One region of the Vibrio sp. AH4 genome, then DNA from elsewhere that is predicted to be linked to it. Evidence: predicted binding sites of a transcription regulator. Region 1 holds the regulator's gene; each other region holds the start of a gene.

Region 1 (4,513 bases):
GCCGGCACCAACCGCGGCAATCAGGTCATAGCCTTCTTTGAGCTTGATTTCGGCTTCAAAAGCAGCATCTTGCAGGGCAGAAAATGCTCCGGGTGCGATTTCTGCTGTGTAAGCTAAGTGTAAGCGGTATTGATCTGGCTGCGCTTCGTAAGTCAGAGGTTGCAGTTGCACGCGCTGCAAATGCTGTAACACATCTTCTTGCAAGCGTTGGAAATCATGGTGATGGGCAAAACTTAGCTCAATTAGCAGCACATCATCGAGTGAAGTAATGATTTTCGCGCCGCGACCAGAAGCCAGTACCCGCTCAATGCGAGTAGAACCCGATTCCGGCTGGTGGCTGCAACGCAAGTGAAGCTCCATGGTGCTTTGCGCGACAGGTTGTAGTGTGCGGCTATGTAGCACGGGGGCGGCTAAGCGTGCTAGCTCATTGGCCTCATCAAGTCTCAGCAGTGGCAGTAAACAGGCATCACTGACAACGCGTGGATCGGCGCTGTACACGCCAGCCACATCACTCCAAATGGTCACGCGTGACACTTCAGCCAGTGCGCCAATCACGGTGGCAGAATAATCAGAGCCGTTACGACCGAGCAGGACAGTATCGCCCTGTTCGTTTTGTGCCATAAAACCGGTGATGACGATTCGGCGTTGGCTATGTTGTGCCAACACGGCTTTCAGTAGCGGGTAAGAGCGCGCGCGATCCACTTCCGGTTGTGTGCCCGCTTCGGCACGTAAGAATGCACGCGCATCTTGCGCGACGGCCGGTAAATCTTGCTGATTCAGTAATGCGGCAAGTAAACGAGCCGACCATTGCTCGCCATGTCCTAAAACCCAAGCGTATTGTGCGTTACTAAGAGGAGCCGTGAGCTCGCCTAACACGCTGATCTCTTGTTGCAGTTGGCTAAGTAGTGGTTCAGCCGCTTCGTTGTTGAGTAGCTTAGTAATCAATTCAGACTGATATTGGCGCAGCGCATGTAAGGTTTCATGGGCAACGCGACCATCTTTACTGAGTGCTTCGACAAAACTGATCAAACGGTTCGTGGTTTTGCCAGCCGCAGAAACCACCACCAAATCATCACTCTTGGAATAACTTTTAAGAATTTTCGCGACACGCAGATAACACTCTGGATCGGCAAGGCTACTACCACCAAATTTGTGCAGTTGACGAGCGTGAGTCATTCACTGGCCTCCTTAATACGCGGCAAGAGTTTGTTGAAAGGCTTGGTCAAGGTCGGCAATGAGATCAGAGGCATCTTCAAGACCGACGGAAAGACGCAGCAACTGTTGTGATACCCCAGCTTCAGCGAGCGCTGCTTCACCCATTGCACGATGAGTCATGGAGGCGGGGTGACAGATCAGGCTTTCTACCCCACCGAGCGATTCGGCGAGTGAGAATAGCGCCAACTTGCCCACAAAGAATTTCAGCTGCTCAAAACTACCGGCAAACTCGAAACTGAGCATCGCGCCAAAGCCCGATTGCTGTTTTTTGGCAATCTCATGACCCGGATGGTCGGGCAGACTTGGATGGTAAATTTTGCCAACCAATGATTGAGTCTGCAGATAGGCCAACATCTGCTGTGCACTCTCTTCATGCACGCGCATCCGCGCGCCCAGCGTGCGAATGCCACGCAAGGTCATGTAGCTATCAAATGGAGTGCCGGTTGAACCTAAGCAGTTACCCCACCAAGCGAGTTCTTCGGCATGTTGCTTGTGTTTACAGATCAACACGCCGCCAATCACATCCGAGTGACCATTAATGTATTTGGTGGTGGAGTGCAGCACAAAATCTGCACCTAAGGTGAGCGGCTTTTGGAATACTGGTGTCAAAAAGGTGTTATCTACAGCCACCAAAGTACCTTGTGCTTTCGCTAACTGACAAAGATGAGCGATGTCCACCACACGCACTAAAGGGTTGGATGGGGTCTCAATCAGTAACAGCTTGGGTTTGCGGGCTAAAGCTTGGGTGAGAGCCTCTTCGTTGGATTGATCCACAAACTGTACGTTGAAGTCGCCTTTTTTAGCGCGCGTGTTGAGCAAGCGATAAGTGCCGCCGTAGCAGTCGTGTGGTGCCACAATCAGATCGTTAGGGCCTAACAGCGCGGTGACCCACAAATTGATGGCCGAAGTACCGCAGTTGGTCACCACCGCACCTTCACCACATTCAAGCTCATACAGGGTTTGCTCTAATAGACCACGGTTAGGGTTGCCTGAGCGGGTGTAATCGTATTTTGGCACTTCACCAAAGGCGGGAAAACCATAGTTGGTCGAAAGATAAATCGGTGGTACAACGGCATGGTATTGAGTGTCCGATTCAATCCCGGTACGAACCGCAATGGTGGCTGGCTTGCGTGTGGTCATGGAGTTTCCTTGCTGGCTATTCTGTCCTAGAGAGCATCATCATATACCTTTCCTGCTTTAAGCTGCAGTGTCGGTTGTCGCATCGCAACTTTCCCTAACTGGGGGATGAGGTTTATCCGTTGCCCATAAATTACTCGACACTTTACTGATGTTAAATAAAGACGTCAACACTTCTAGACGTCTATATGTCTTTGCTTATGGCAGTAAATCCCGCTAAAATTAGGGCCTTTGAAATTTCGATTCGAACCACAATAACGAAGGTGCGCAATGGCAGACTGGAATGGCGAATACATCAGCCCCTATGCAGAGCATGGGAAAAAGAGCGAGTTGGTAAAAAAAATCACGGTATCCATTCCGCTAAAAGTTCTCAAAGTGCTAACGGATGAGAGAACACGCCGTCAAGTCAATAACTTACGTCACGCAACCAACAGTGAATTGCTGTGTGAGGCCTTCTTGCATGCTTATACTGGCCAGCCGCTGCCGACGGACGAAGACCTGCGTAAAGATCGCCCTGATGATATTCCTGCCGAAGCCAAACGTTTGATGACCGAAATGGGGATTGAGTTCGAATCTTACGATGAGTAGCTAGCGACATTGGCTAAGTGAAAGATTAAGCTCATAAAAAAGCCCCTCGTGCGAGGGGCTTTTTGCTATCCATGCAAACAGATTACGCCTGCATATAGTTTTCTGGCATTGGAATACGAGCCACACCCGATTCCACCGCGGCTTCCGCCACCGCACGCGCTACACGTGGCAATAAGCGTGGGTCCATTGGTTTTGGAATGATGTACTCAATACCGAAACTGAGCTTATCCACTCCCGCTGCGGCCAAAACTTCTGCCGGTACGGGCTCTTTGGCTAATTGACGAATCGCTTCTACGGCGGCGAGTTTCATCTGATCGTTGATTTCACTGGCGCGAACATCCAGCGCACCGCGGAAAATAAATGGGAAGCAGAGAACGTTATTAACTTGGTTTGGATAGTCGCTGCGACCAGTACCCATGATCATGTCATTGCGGACTTGATGGGCAATTTCCGGTTTGATTTCTGGATCGGGGTTGGAACAGGCAAACACCACTGGTTTGTCGGCCATCAGTTTGAGTGCGTCGGCTGGCAGTAGGTTCGGGCCAGAAACGCCCAAGAACAGATCGGCACCGGCAATCACATCTTCCAGCGTGCGTTTGTCGGTGTTGTTGGCAAACAGCTGTTTGTATTCGTTCAGATCATCACGGCGAGTGTGGATCACGCCTTTGCGATCCAGCATGTAGATTTTCTCACGCATTGCACCGCATTTGATCAATAGTTCCATACACGCTACCGCAGCGGCACCCGCCCCAAGACAGACGATCATACAGTCTTTCAGTTGTTTACCTTGCAGCTCTAATGCGTTGAGCATACCCGCAGCGGTCACAATCGCGGTGCCGTGTTGGTCATCGTGGAACACAGGCACATCACAACGTTCAATCAGGCGGCGTTCAATTTCAAAGCAGTCTGGCGCTTTGATGTCTTCTAAGTTGATGCCACCGAAAGTATCCGCGATGTTCGCTACCGTATCGACAAATTCATCGATGGTGCGGTGTTTGACTTCAATATCAATCGAATCCAGTCCTGCAAAGCGTTTAAACAGCAGCGCTTTCCCTTCCATGACAGGCTTGGAGGCCATTGGTCCTAAATTGCCCAGCCCCAAAATAGCGGTACCGTTAGAAATGACTGCAACGGTGTTACCTTTCGCGGTGTACTTGTACACATTTTCCACGTTTTGTGCGATTTCACGAACCGGTTCTGCTACGCCTGGGCTGTAAGCCAGCGCAAGATCGGCGGCGGAGTCTGCAGGTTTGGTCAGTGCGATACCAATTTTTCCCGCGGTTGGGTAAGCATGGTAATCGAGAGCACGTTGGCGAAACTGTTCTTCCGGTGTTGGGGTGAGGTGATTGTCATCGGACATAGGGCTGTTCTCTTATAGTTATTTATGGGAAAGGTCACAAATTCTAATGTATGTCTTGCAAGCTGCCTAGGTTAGACACTGAGCAAAGGGTACAAAAAAAGCGAAGATCTTGCTGATAAGACCAGTGAAAATGTGAAATGCGGAGAAGAAATAGCCAGAATGTGCCGCTTAAAAGCGTTTTATATGCAGATAAGTGAGTGAAGAAATGGGTAT
Region 2 (4,513 bases), 1.9 Mb from region 1:
CATCTTGATCCCATCAAGGTGGCTTTTGCATTGTTGGCGTGCGGTGGCGAAAAAGGCTTGTAAGTAGCGTTTGTCTTTTTCGCTATGGCGAGTGGCGGCAAAAAGCCTACGCCATAAGCCTTTGCCTAATGGTTTACTGGTAATTAATCCTTGGCGTGAAAACTCGCTGATTGCCCAATTCGGTAGCGCCGCAACGCCTAATCCTGCCGACACCATTTGTACCAGCATCAAGGTATTGTCGGCTTGCTTCCAGCGTGCGGGCTCAACGCCTGCGGGTTGCAAAAAGTGCTTCACCACATCCAATCTTTGCTTTTGCACCGGATAGGTGAGCATGGTTTGATCGATCAAATCTTGGGGTTCAATACCGGCTTTGTCTGCCAACGGGTGGTTGGTGGCGGTGATAAGGCGCATTTCAAAATCAAACAGCGGCTCATAATGCACTTCTGAGCGCGGCAAAATATCTGAGGTGATCACCAGATCCAATTCCCCCGCTAACAGCGCGGGTAGAGGCTCAAACCCAAAGCCGGATGAAAAATCCAGCGCCACATTTGGCCAGCTGACCTGATATTCGCGCAGGGCGGGCATTAGCCATTGAAAGCAGGAATGGCACTCAATCGCCATGTGCAGGCGTCCATTCACATCTTCTTTAAGGCTCGCCAGTTCATTCTCGGCGCGCGACATCTTAGGCAAAATATCGTCCGCCAAACGCAGCAAAATTTCGCCTTCGGTGGTAAAACGCACTGGGCGTGTTTTACGCAAAAAAAGCTGCCCGCCAATTCGCGCTTCCAAGTCTTTAATCTGATGCGAGAGCGCAGACTGGGTGAGATGCAACGAGGTCGCGGTGGCGGTCAGTGAACCGGTATCGCGTAGCGAGATCAGCGTTTTCAAATGTTTCAGCTCTATCATGAACTCTCCTCACTTATCCCTAAGCCAACATGAATTTTTAGCTAAGTTACGCCGATTTTTCGGAGCTGTAAACATCTAGATGGCTATAACCTTCCTGCTTGAAGCCGCAGCGGTGTTGGCTACATTCGTTCACCCCAATCACATAGTGTGTCTATGCTCATGGGGATGAACTCACTTGCCGCCTACCTGCAACTCCAAGCAGTTTGGTTATAAATAGTAAAGGTAAATTGATAATCGCCAGTGCCAACATGAAGATTACTCATAAACAAGTTGAATAAATGAACCTTGTCCTCAACGGCGTACAACGAGATAGTTTAGCCATCCAGACATCTTTCGATGTGCTGAATTGGCTTAAGAACTTCTACGACCTATTAAGAACAGACAAAGGATTTTCACATGACAACGACACACATTCTTGGTTATCCCCGCATTGGCGAAAAACGCGAACTTAAATTTGCTCTTGAAAAATACTGGCGTGGTGAGATTGACCAAGCGGCTTTGAAACAGGTCGGCAGCCAAATTCGCCAACAAAACTGGGCATTGCAAAAAGAAGCCGGATTAGACTTTGTGACCGCGGGTGACTTTGCTTGGTACGACCACGTACTCACCACCACACTATTACTGGGCCATGTGCCTAAGCGCCATAGCCACGGTTTTCCGGATTTAGATACGCTGTTTCGCGTCGGTCGTGGTCAGTCACAGAATGCCTGTGGTTGCGGAGCGGGCAGCGCAGCATCGGATATGACCAAGTGGTTCAACACCAACTATCACTATATCGTGCCGGAGTTCAGCTCTCACGACACGTTTAATGTGAGCTGGCCACAACTGTTTGAAGAGGTTAATGAAGCGCTGCAAGCGGGTCACGATGTAAAACCTGTGCTGCTTGGCCCCATCAGTTACCTGTATTTAGGTAAAGAAGTGGAAGAAGGGTTTGATCGTTTAACGTTGTTGCCACGTCTCTTGACCGCTTACCAAGCGATTCTGAGCAAGCTGGCGAAGCAAGGCGTGCAGTGGGTACAAATCGATGAGCCTGTTCTGGCTTTAGAGTTAGAACCACGTTGGCAAGATTCATTTAAACTGGCTTATCAAGTGATTCGTGGTGACGTAAAACTGCTGCTGACCACTTACTTTGATTCAGTGTTAGACACGCTTGATAAGATAGTCGAACTGCCTGTCGATGGTTTGCATGTGGATATTTCGGCGGCTCCAGCGCAGCTAGATATCATAGTTAACCGCTTGCCGTCTGATTGGGTGCTTTCTGCGGGTGTGATCAATGGCCGTAACGTATGGCGTGCCGATTTGAGTGCCATTCTGGCTCGTTTGCAGCCAGTGAAAACCTTGCTGGGTGAGCGTTTGTGGATCGCCAGTTCCTGTTCACTGCTGCACAGCCCAGTCGATCTGGATCTGGAAGGCGATCTGAGCGCAGAAACCCGCAGTTGGTTTGCGTTTGCCAAGCAGAAAGTGACCGAAGTCGCCTTGCTCGGCCGTGCTCTGGGGGGGGATGCCGCCGCAATTTTAGCGTGTGATACCTACAGCCAGCCAATTGTTGCGCGCAAATCTTCTCACACGGTGAATAAGGCTTCTGTGCAAGCGCGCATCAACAATATTACGGCGGCATTGGCAGAGCGGAGTGCGCCATATATTGAGCGTGCTCATCACCAAGCAGAAGTATTGGGTCTGCCTTTCTTGCCGACCACGACCATCGGCTCTTTCCCACAAACAGGAGAGATCCGTACTGAGCGTAGTGCGTATCGCCAAGGCAAGCTGAGCGAGCAAGAGTATGTGCAAGCACTGAAAGGTCATATTGCTGATGCGGTTAAACGCCAAGAAGCACTAGGGTTAGATGTGCTGGTGCACGGTGAAGCGGAACGTAACGACATGGTGGAATACTTTGCTGAAAACCTCGCCGGTTTCCAAACCACGCAGTTTGGTTGGGTGCAGAGTTACGGTTCACGCTGCGTAAAACCTGCGATTGTGGTGGCGGATATCGAACGTGAAAAACCGATCACGGTGGAGTGGTCAACTTACGCGCAATCTCTGACCTCTAAGCAGATGAAAGGGATGTTGACGGGGCCTGTGACCATTCTATGCTGGACCTTCCCACGTGAAGACATCAGTCGCCAAGAGATTGCTCAGCAATTAGCGTTGGCACTGCGTGATGAAGTGGCGGATCTGCAAGATGCAGGCATCAATATTATTCAAATTGATGAACCAGCGATTCGTGAAGGTTTACCACTGAAAAAACGCGATCATCAAACCTATTTAGATTGGGCAGTGCAAGCGTTTAAGATTTCCGCGGGTAGCGCGCGTCCGGAAACGCAAATTCATACCCATATGTGTTACAGCGAATTCAACGAGATCATCGAATCGGTTGCGGCACTGGATGCCGACGTGATCACCATTGAAACATCGCGCTCCAACATGGAACTGCTCAAAGCGTTTGAAGAGTTTAACTACCCGAACGAAATTGGCCCAGGCGTGTACGACATTCACTCACCGAACATTCCTGCACAAACATGGATTGAAGATCTGCTGCGCAAAGCAGCAGAAAAAATCCCAGCACAGCGTTTGTGGGTCAACCCAGATTGCGGTCTAAAAACCCGCAACTGGCCAGAAGTGGAAGCAGCACTGACCAACATGGTGAACGCAGCGAAATCGCTGCGTAGCGAATGGCAAGCGTAATTTCGCTTTCATTAAAAACAGTAAAGGCCTCATCAAGAGGCCTTTATTTTTACGCGCACACATTGTGTGTTCAGGGGCTTAGCCCTTAGTGCAGGTTTCTTTTGTGACCAACTGATCGACCATCAACTGACCACGAGTATTGCGCATTTGGATTCGGTAGCTGATCCCAACATCGAGGTTCGCTCCAATGTCTTTATTGGTACAAAAGGTTTTTAATGCACTTTGTAGCACCTGCTCGGTGGGTTTGGCATTTTTCGCATCGGCGTTGTATACCATCATTAGCTCAATGCTACTGCCTTTCGCTGTTGCACGTAAAATGTTCAGCGGACCAAACTCTAGAGGCAGCTCAGTCGAGAGTAAGCTGGCTCGATTTCCTGCTAATAACTCTAGGTTGCGCTCTTTCTCTGCTGAGCCAGAGCTGCAGCCGACGAAAAGAAGAGTCGATGCGATCAAACTGCTCAGGACAATATTTTTCATATCAGAATACTTTTTTGAAAGGTTTAACAATCACATTAGCGTATACGCCGGCTGCCACATAAGGGTCAGCATTAGCCCACGCTTGTGCTTCTGTCAGTGATGCAAAATCGGCAATTACAGTCGAGCCAGTGAAACCCGCTTGCCCGGGATTATCTGAATCAATGGCTGGCATTGGGCCTGCGGTGAGCAGACGACCTTCATCCTGCAGCTGTTGTAAACGCTCAAGATGCTTTGGGCGTACGCTAAGGCGCTTTTCTAAAGAATTTTCAACATCCTGCGCAAAAATGACATACCACATACATTTCCTTCCTTATCTACTGACTATAACCCTGCCAACTTACCGCCTACCAATCACATCAAGACGTTTCGCTATAAACGCAAAGTCAATACTCTACGCAAGTCAGTGGTGAAACACAGCTTATCAAGATGATTTCTGTGATCCGTTGCT
Region 3 (4,513 bases), 1.8 Mb from region 1:
TTTCCCACAGCCAACTTTCTCGGCAACTGATCCGAGAAGTGGATGCCACCTCAACTCTGCAAGTCAGTGAGCATTATGCGAGTGTGGATGACGCAAGCCAAGCGATGCGTAGTAATCAGATTTATGGCTTTATGGTGATCCCCACCCAGTTCGATAAAGCGATTTATCGCCAAGAGCAGCCGCAAGTGACGACCTTTTACAACAGCCAGATGATTCTGGTTGGTAAGCTGGTGAACTCTGCCGTCGTGCAAGCGCAAGGAACGTTTAATGCACAGGTTGATGTGGTGAAGAATCTCGCCGCTAAAAGTCATACCACGACGCTGGCTGCAATGGGGCGCTCAGTTCCCGTGCGAACCCAAATTACGCCTCTTTTTAACCAAAATACCAACTACGCACAATTTCTGGTGTCGGCCATTGTTCCTGCTTTATGGCAAATCACGATTGTCGTCAGCACTATTTTGATTCTGGCGGCCAACTATCGTCATTATGGCTTGAAAACATGGCTAGCCGATGCACCGCTGCGACATTTAACTCGCACCCTATTCCCTTATCTACCGATTTTTATGCTGCAAGGGCTCGGTTTTTTAATTTGGTTTTATGATGTGCTGCGTTGGCCGATGTTTGGGCATTTTTCAGTATTATTGTTTGCACAAGCCATTACGGTTATCGCTTGCGTGATCATGGGGGCTTTTTTCTACTTCCTCACGCTCGATCCCGCTCGTGCAATGAGCTTTGCCGGTGCATTCACCGCACCCAGTTTTGCGTTTATGGGCATCACTTTTCCAGCCAGTGACATGAATTCCCTCGCACAAGCATGGCGTAGCCTATTGCCCATCAGCCATTACATTGAAGTGCAAGTCAACCAAGTTAGCTATGGTCTGGAGGCTTTCACCTCTCTACAGCCTTTAGCGGCCATGGTGGGCTACCTACTGCCTCTTGGTTTAGTGCTGATCTTGATCCACAAACATTTATCTCGTGAAGCCGGAGAAGCCGTATGAGTCTGTGGCAACTGTTCAAAGCAGAATTAAAAGCGCTCATCACCAACCCCGTTGTCGTATTGACGGTCTTCGGCGGCGTAGTATTTTATTCTTTCCTCTACCCACTTCCCTACGCCAAGCAGATCCCGCGCGAGCAGACCGTGTCAGTGGTCAATCTCGATCAGAGTCAAGCCAGTTATCAATTAGAGCGAATGGTAGACGCCACACCGCAAGTCAGAATTGTTCAGCGAGACCATACGATTGCCGATGCCAAGCAGGCATTTTTAGAGAAGAAAGTTGCAGGCATCTTAGTGATTCCGGAACATTTCTACAAAGATTTGCTACTGGGTAAAAGCCCAACTCTTGCTTATGCAGGCGATGCTTCTTATTTTCTGGTTTATGGGACGATTGTTGAAGGCTTAGCCCAAGCAGGCGGCACACTCGCTGCACAAACAAAAGTAAGCCGGTTAGTGATAGAAGGTGAGCCGATGGCGTTTGCGGCGCAGCATTTTTCGCCGACCAGTACCAATCTAAAGCCCACATTTAACCCACGCATGGGTTATGTCGATTACGTCGTACCCGCCGTTTTTGTATTGATCCTTCAGCAAACATTGATCATGGCAGCGGGTCTTATGGTCGGAACCCAAAAACAAGGACATGGTTACTGGAGCCGAGTTTCTCCCGCCAAACTGCTGTTGGTGCGCAGTCTCGTATTGGTTACGGTCTATTACTTGCTAAGCCTATATTATTTCGGCGCTAGCTTTGATTTACACGGCGTGAATACATTAGCAAAACCAAGTGATCTACTCCGTCTGCTCCTGCCGTTTTTATTAGCCTGTAATTTTGTCGGTATTGCGTTGGGATCAGTGACTCCAAGACGCGAACTGGTCACTTTGGTGGTGTTAATTAGCTCGATGCCACTGATTTTTACCGCTGGATTTATTTGGCCGTTGGAAATGATCCCTGCGCCTTTAGTCTGGCTTGCGCAGTGCTTCCCAAGCACGCCGGCAATCCAAGGCTTTCTGGGTTTAAACCAAATGGCGGCCAGTTGGTCAACCATAGCACCAAAATGGACACTCCTTTGGGCACAGGCTTTGGTATGGGGCTGTTTGGCGTTTTATCTTTTACGCCGAGATCTTCAGCGTACCGCTAAACACCCACAATAATGCCTACTCTTGCCACTGTTGTCGCATGCGTTCGACAGTGGCTTCATCCACCCCATGCACGTTTTGATAGCGTTCCCGACACACAAGGATTGTCAGCTTAGCTCGATATTTTCGGGCAAGTTTCCGATACACCGCCATCTCCCAATGCCGCACAAAAGTGTTGGACACCACCACATTTTTGCCCTGCTGCAAGCTATACTCCGTCTGCTGTTGACACCATTCATGCGCTTGGGCTATCAGCTCAGGACGAAAATGGTACTCTCCCTGTTCATTCACAAAATACATATCCGCTTCCAGATGCACAGCTGGAAACGTTTTGGCTAAAGTCGATTTGCCAGAACCGGGTAAACCGCGAATAAGGGTTAGATGGGGGCGCATAATAAGATCACAGTGGGAAAATGAACTGAGTGATACTAACTTAGATTAAGGATGCATGCATTTTGCTATCGACAATAATTTTCGGTTGAGTTATAAGTCTAGATGTTTAGACGTCCATATCAAGCTTAGGGAGAAAGCTGTGCCGATTAGAATCCCCGACCAATTACCCGCGAGTGATGTGCTACGTAACGAAAACATCTTCGTTATGTCGGAATCGCGTGCTTCGACGCAGGAGATACGCCCACTCAAGGTGTTACTTTTAAACTTAATGCCAAAAAAAATTGAGACGGAAACTCAGTTTTTACGCCTCTTGTCCAACTCCCCTTTGCAGGTCGATATCGAGCTGCTGCGCATCGATGACAGGCCAAGCAAAAATACTCCAGAAGAGCATCTCAACACCTTCTATCGCCAATTTGAGCTGGTCAAAAATCGCAACTTCGATGGGTTAATCATCACGGGCGCGCCGCTGGGCTTAGTGCAATTTGAAGATGTCGCGTATTGGCAGCATCTACAAAACATCATGAGTTGGGCGAAAGCGCATGTGACTTCCACTCTTTACATCTGTTGGGCAGCGCAAGCAGGGCTAAAACTGCTGTACAACTTGCCTAAACGCACTCGTGAAGAGAAATTATCCGGCGTGTATTACCATGATATTCACAAACCTTTTCATCCACTTTTACGCGGGTTTGATGATCGCTTTTTAGCGCCACACTCTCGCTATGCCGACTTTGAAGCTGACTTTTTGGCTGAGCATACTGATCTCGATATTCTCGCAACTTCCGATGTGGCGGGCGTTTACCTTGCGGCAACGAAAGACAAACGCAACGTCTTTGTGACCGGACACCCGGAATACGATGCCTTTACCTTACATAGCGAATATGTACGCGATTTAGGTGAAGGGCTAAGCCCTGCAATTCCAGTAAACTATTACCCCAATGACAACCCAGATAATAAGCCTTGTGCCAGCTGGCGTAGCCATGGACACTTGCTATTTTCTAACTGGCTTAACTACTGTGTTTACCAACAAACACCATACGATTTGGAAAAATTCAGCGAAGCCAACTTCACCAAAGATGAATAACCATTTCTGGGCCGCTCCACGCGGCCTTTTTTATACCTTCATTCATGCTCACATGGCTTCAATAGTGAGCGACATCAAGCAGATAAAGTCGGTAAGATTTGCCAACTGACTCGCAGACTTCATCCTCATTGCTCGGTCTTCCGTCTTAATTGCCTATCATAGGTTCGTTGAGTGGAGGGACATATGAAAAGAATGTTGGCAGTCGGTGTGATATTGGCCTTAAGTGGTTGTGTCACCGTAACCGAAACATCAGATATTGCAGCACAAAGCGATCCAACCGAAATGGCTGAAGCACGGATTGCCCTTGGTTTAGGCTATTTAGAAAATGGAAGCATGATCAAAGCCCGAGAAAACCTAGAAAAAGCACTGCAACATGCCCCCGATTATTATCGTTCACAACTCTCGATGGCTCACTATTTTGAGATGGTGGGAGAAAATGACTCGGCGCGAAAAATGTATCAATCGGCGTTAAATCAGCACCCCAAAAACGGGAATGTACTGAATAACTTTGGTACTTTTTTGTGTAAACAAGGGGAATATGATACGGCGGATCAGTACTTCCGCCGAGCAGTCGAGCAACCCTATTATTACCTCATTTCGGCGAGTTACGAGAACGCCGCACTGTGCGCCTTAAAAGCAGGGAAAAATGATAATGCCCGTGAGTATTTCAAGCGTGCGGTGGATCATGACCCGAATCGACTGATGTCCATTTTACAGCTCACCAAAATGGAAATTGACGCCGGAGATTACACTCAAGCACGGCTGCGGTTAATGGCATTAAATCAACGTTACGGCTACCAAAAAGCCTCACTCAAACTGTTGGTTGAGCTAGAAAAGCGTGCCGGTAATTCAGCATTAGAGCAAAAATACCAAGCACTACTCGAAGCACAATCCTAGGTTTATTAAAGATT

The links. Region 1 encodes MetJ, which represses methionine synthesis genes. Its sites were predicted from a motif close to TTAGACNTNTANANGTCTAA; they were not measured.
Region 2: a site for MetJ is predicted at 1,221-1,240, ahead of metE (5-methyltetrahydropteroyltriglutamate--homocysteine S-methyltransferase). Genes of this name have one in related genera too.
Region 3: a site for MetJ is predicted at 2,612-2,631, ahead of metA (homoserine O-succinyltransferase). Genes of this name have one in related genera too.

What each region holds. Positions count from the first base shown of each region.
Region 1 covers NZ_JALAIV010000001.1:705,476-709,988, reverse strand. Annotated here, with positions in the region: gene MKA69_RS03425 (bifunctional aspartate kinase/homoserine dehydrogenase II) at 1-1,176, opposite strand, end outside; gene MKA69_RS03420 (O-succinylhomoserine (thiol)-lyase) at 1,189-2,355, opposite strand; gene metJ (met regulon transcriptional regulator MetJ) at 2,623-2,940, shown strand; gene MKA69_RS03410 (malic enzyme-like NAD(P)-binding protein) at 3,023-4,300, opposite strand.
Region 2 covers NZ_JALAIV010000001.1:2,623,796-2,628,308, reverse strand. Annotated here, with positions in the region: gene metR (HTH-type transcriptional regulator MetR) at 1-906, opposite strand, end outside; gene metE (5-methyltetrahydropteroyltriglutamate--homocysteine S-methyltransferase) at 1,303-3,588, shown strand; gene MKA69_RS12065 (GspS/AspS pilotin family protein) at 3,667-4,065, opposite strand; gene MKA69_RS12060 (YciI family protein) at 4,067-4,363, opposite strand; gene yciA (acyl-CoA thioester hydrolase YciA) at 4,487-4,513, opposite strand, start outside.
Region 3 covers NZ_JALAIV010000001.1:2,505,092-2,509,604, forward strand. Annotated here, with positions in the region: gene MKA69_RS11615 (ABC transporter permease) at 1-998, shown strand, start outside; gene MKA69_RS11620 (ABC transporter permease) at 995-2,143, shown strand; gene MKA69_RS11625 (ATP-binding protein) at 2,147-2,521, opposite strand; gene metA (homoserine O-succinyltransferase) at 2,661-3,602, shown strand; gene pilW (type IV pilus biogenesis/stability protein PilW) at 3,786-4,499, shown strand; gene MKA69_RS11640 (hypothetical protein) at 4,505-4,513, opposite strand, start outside.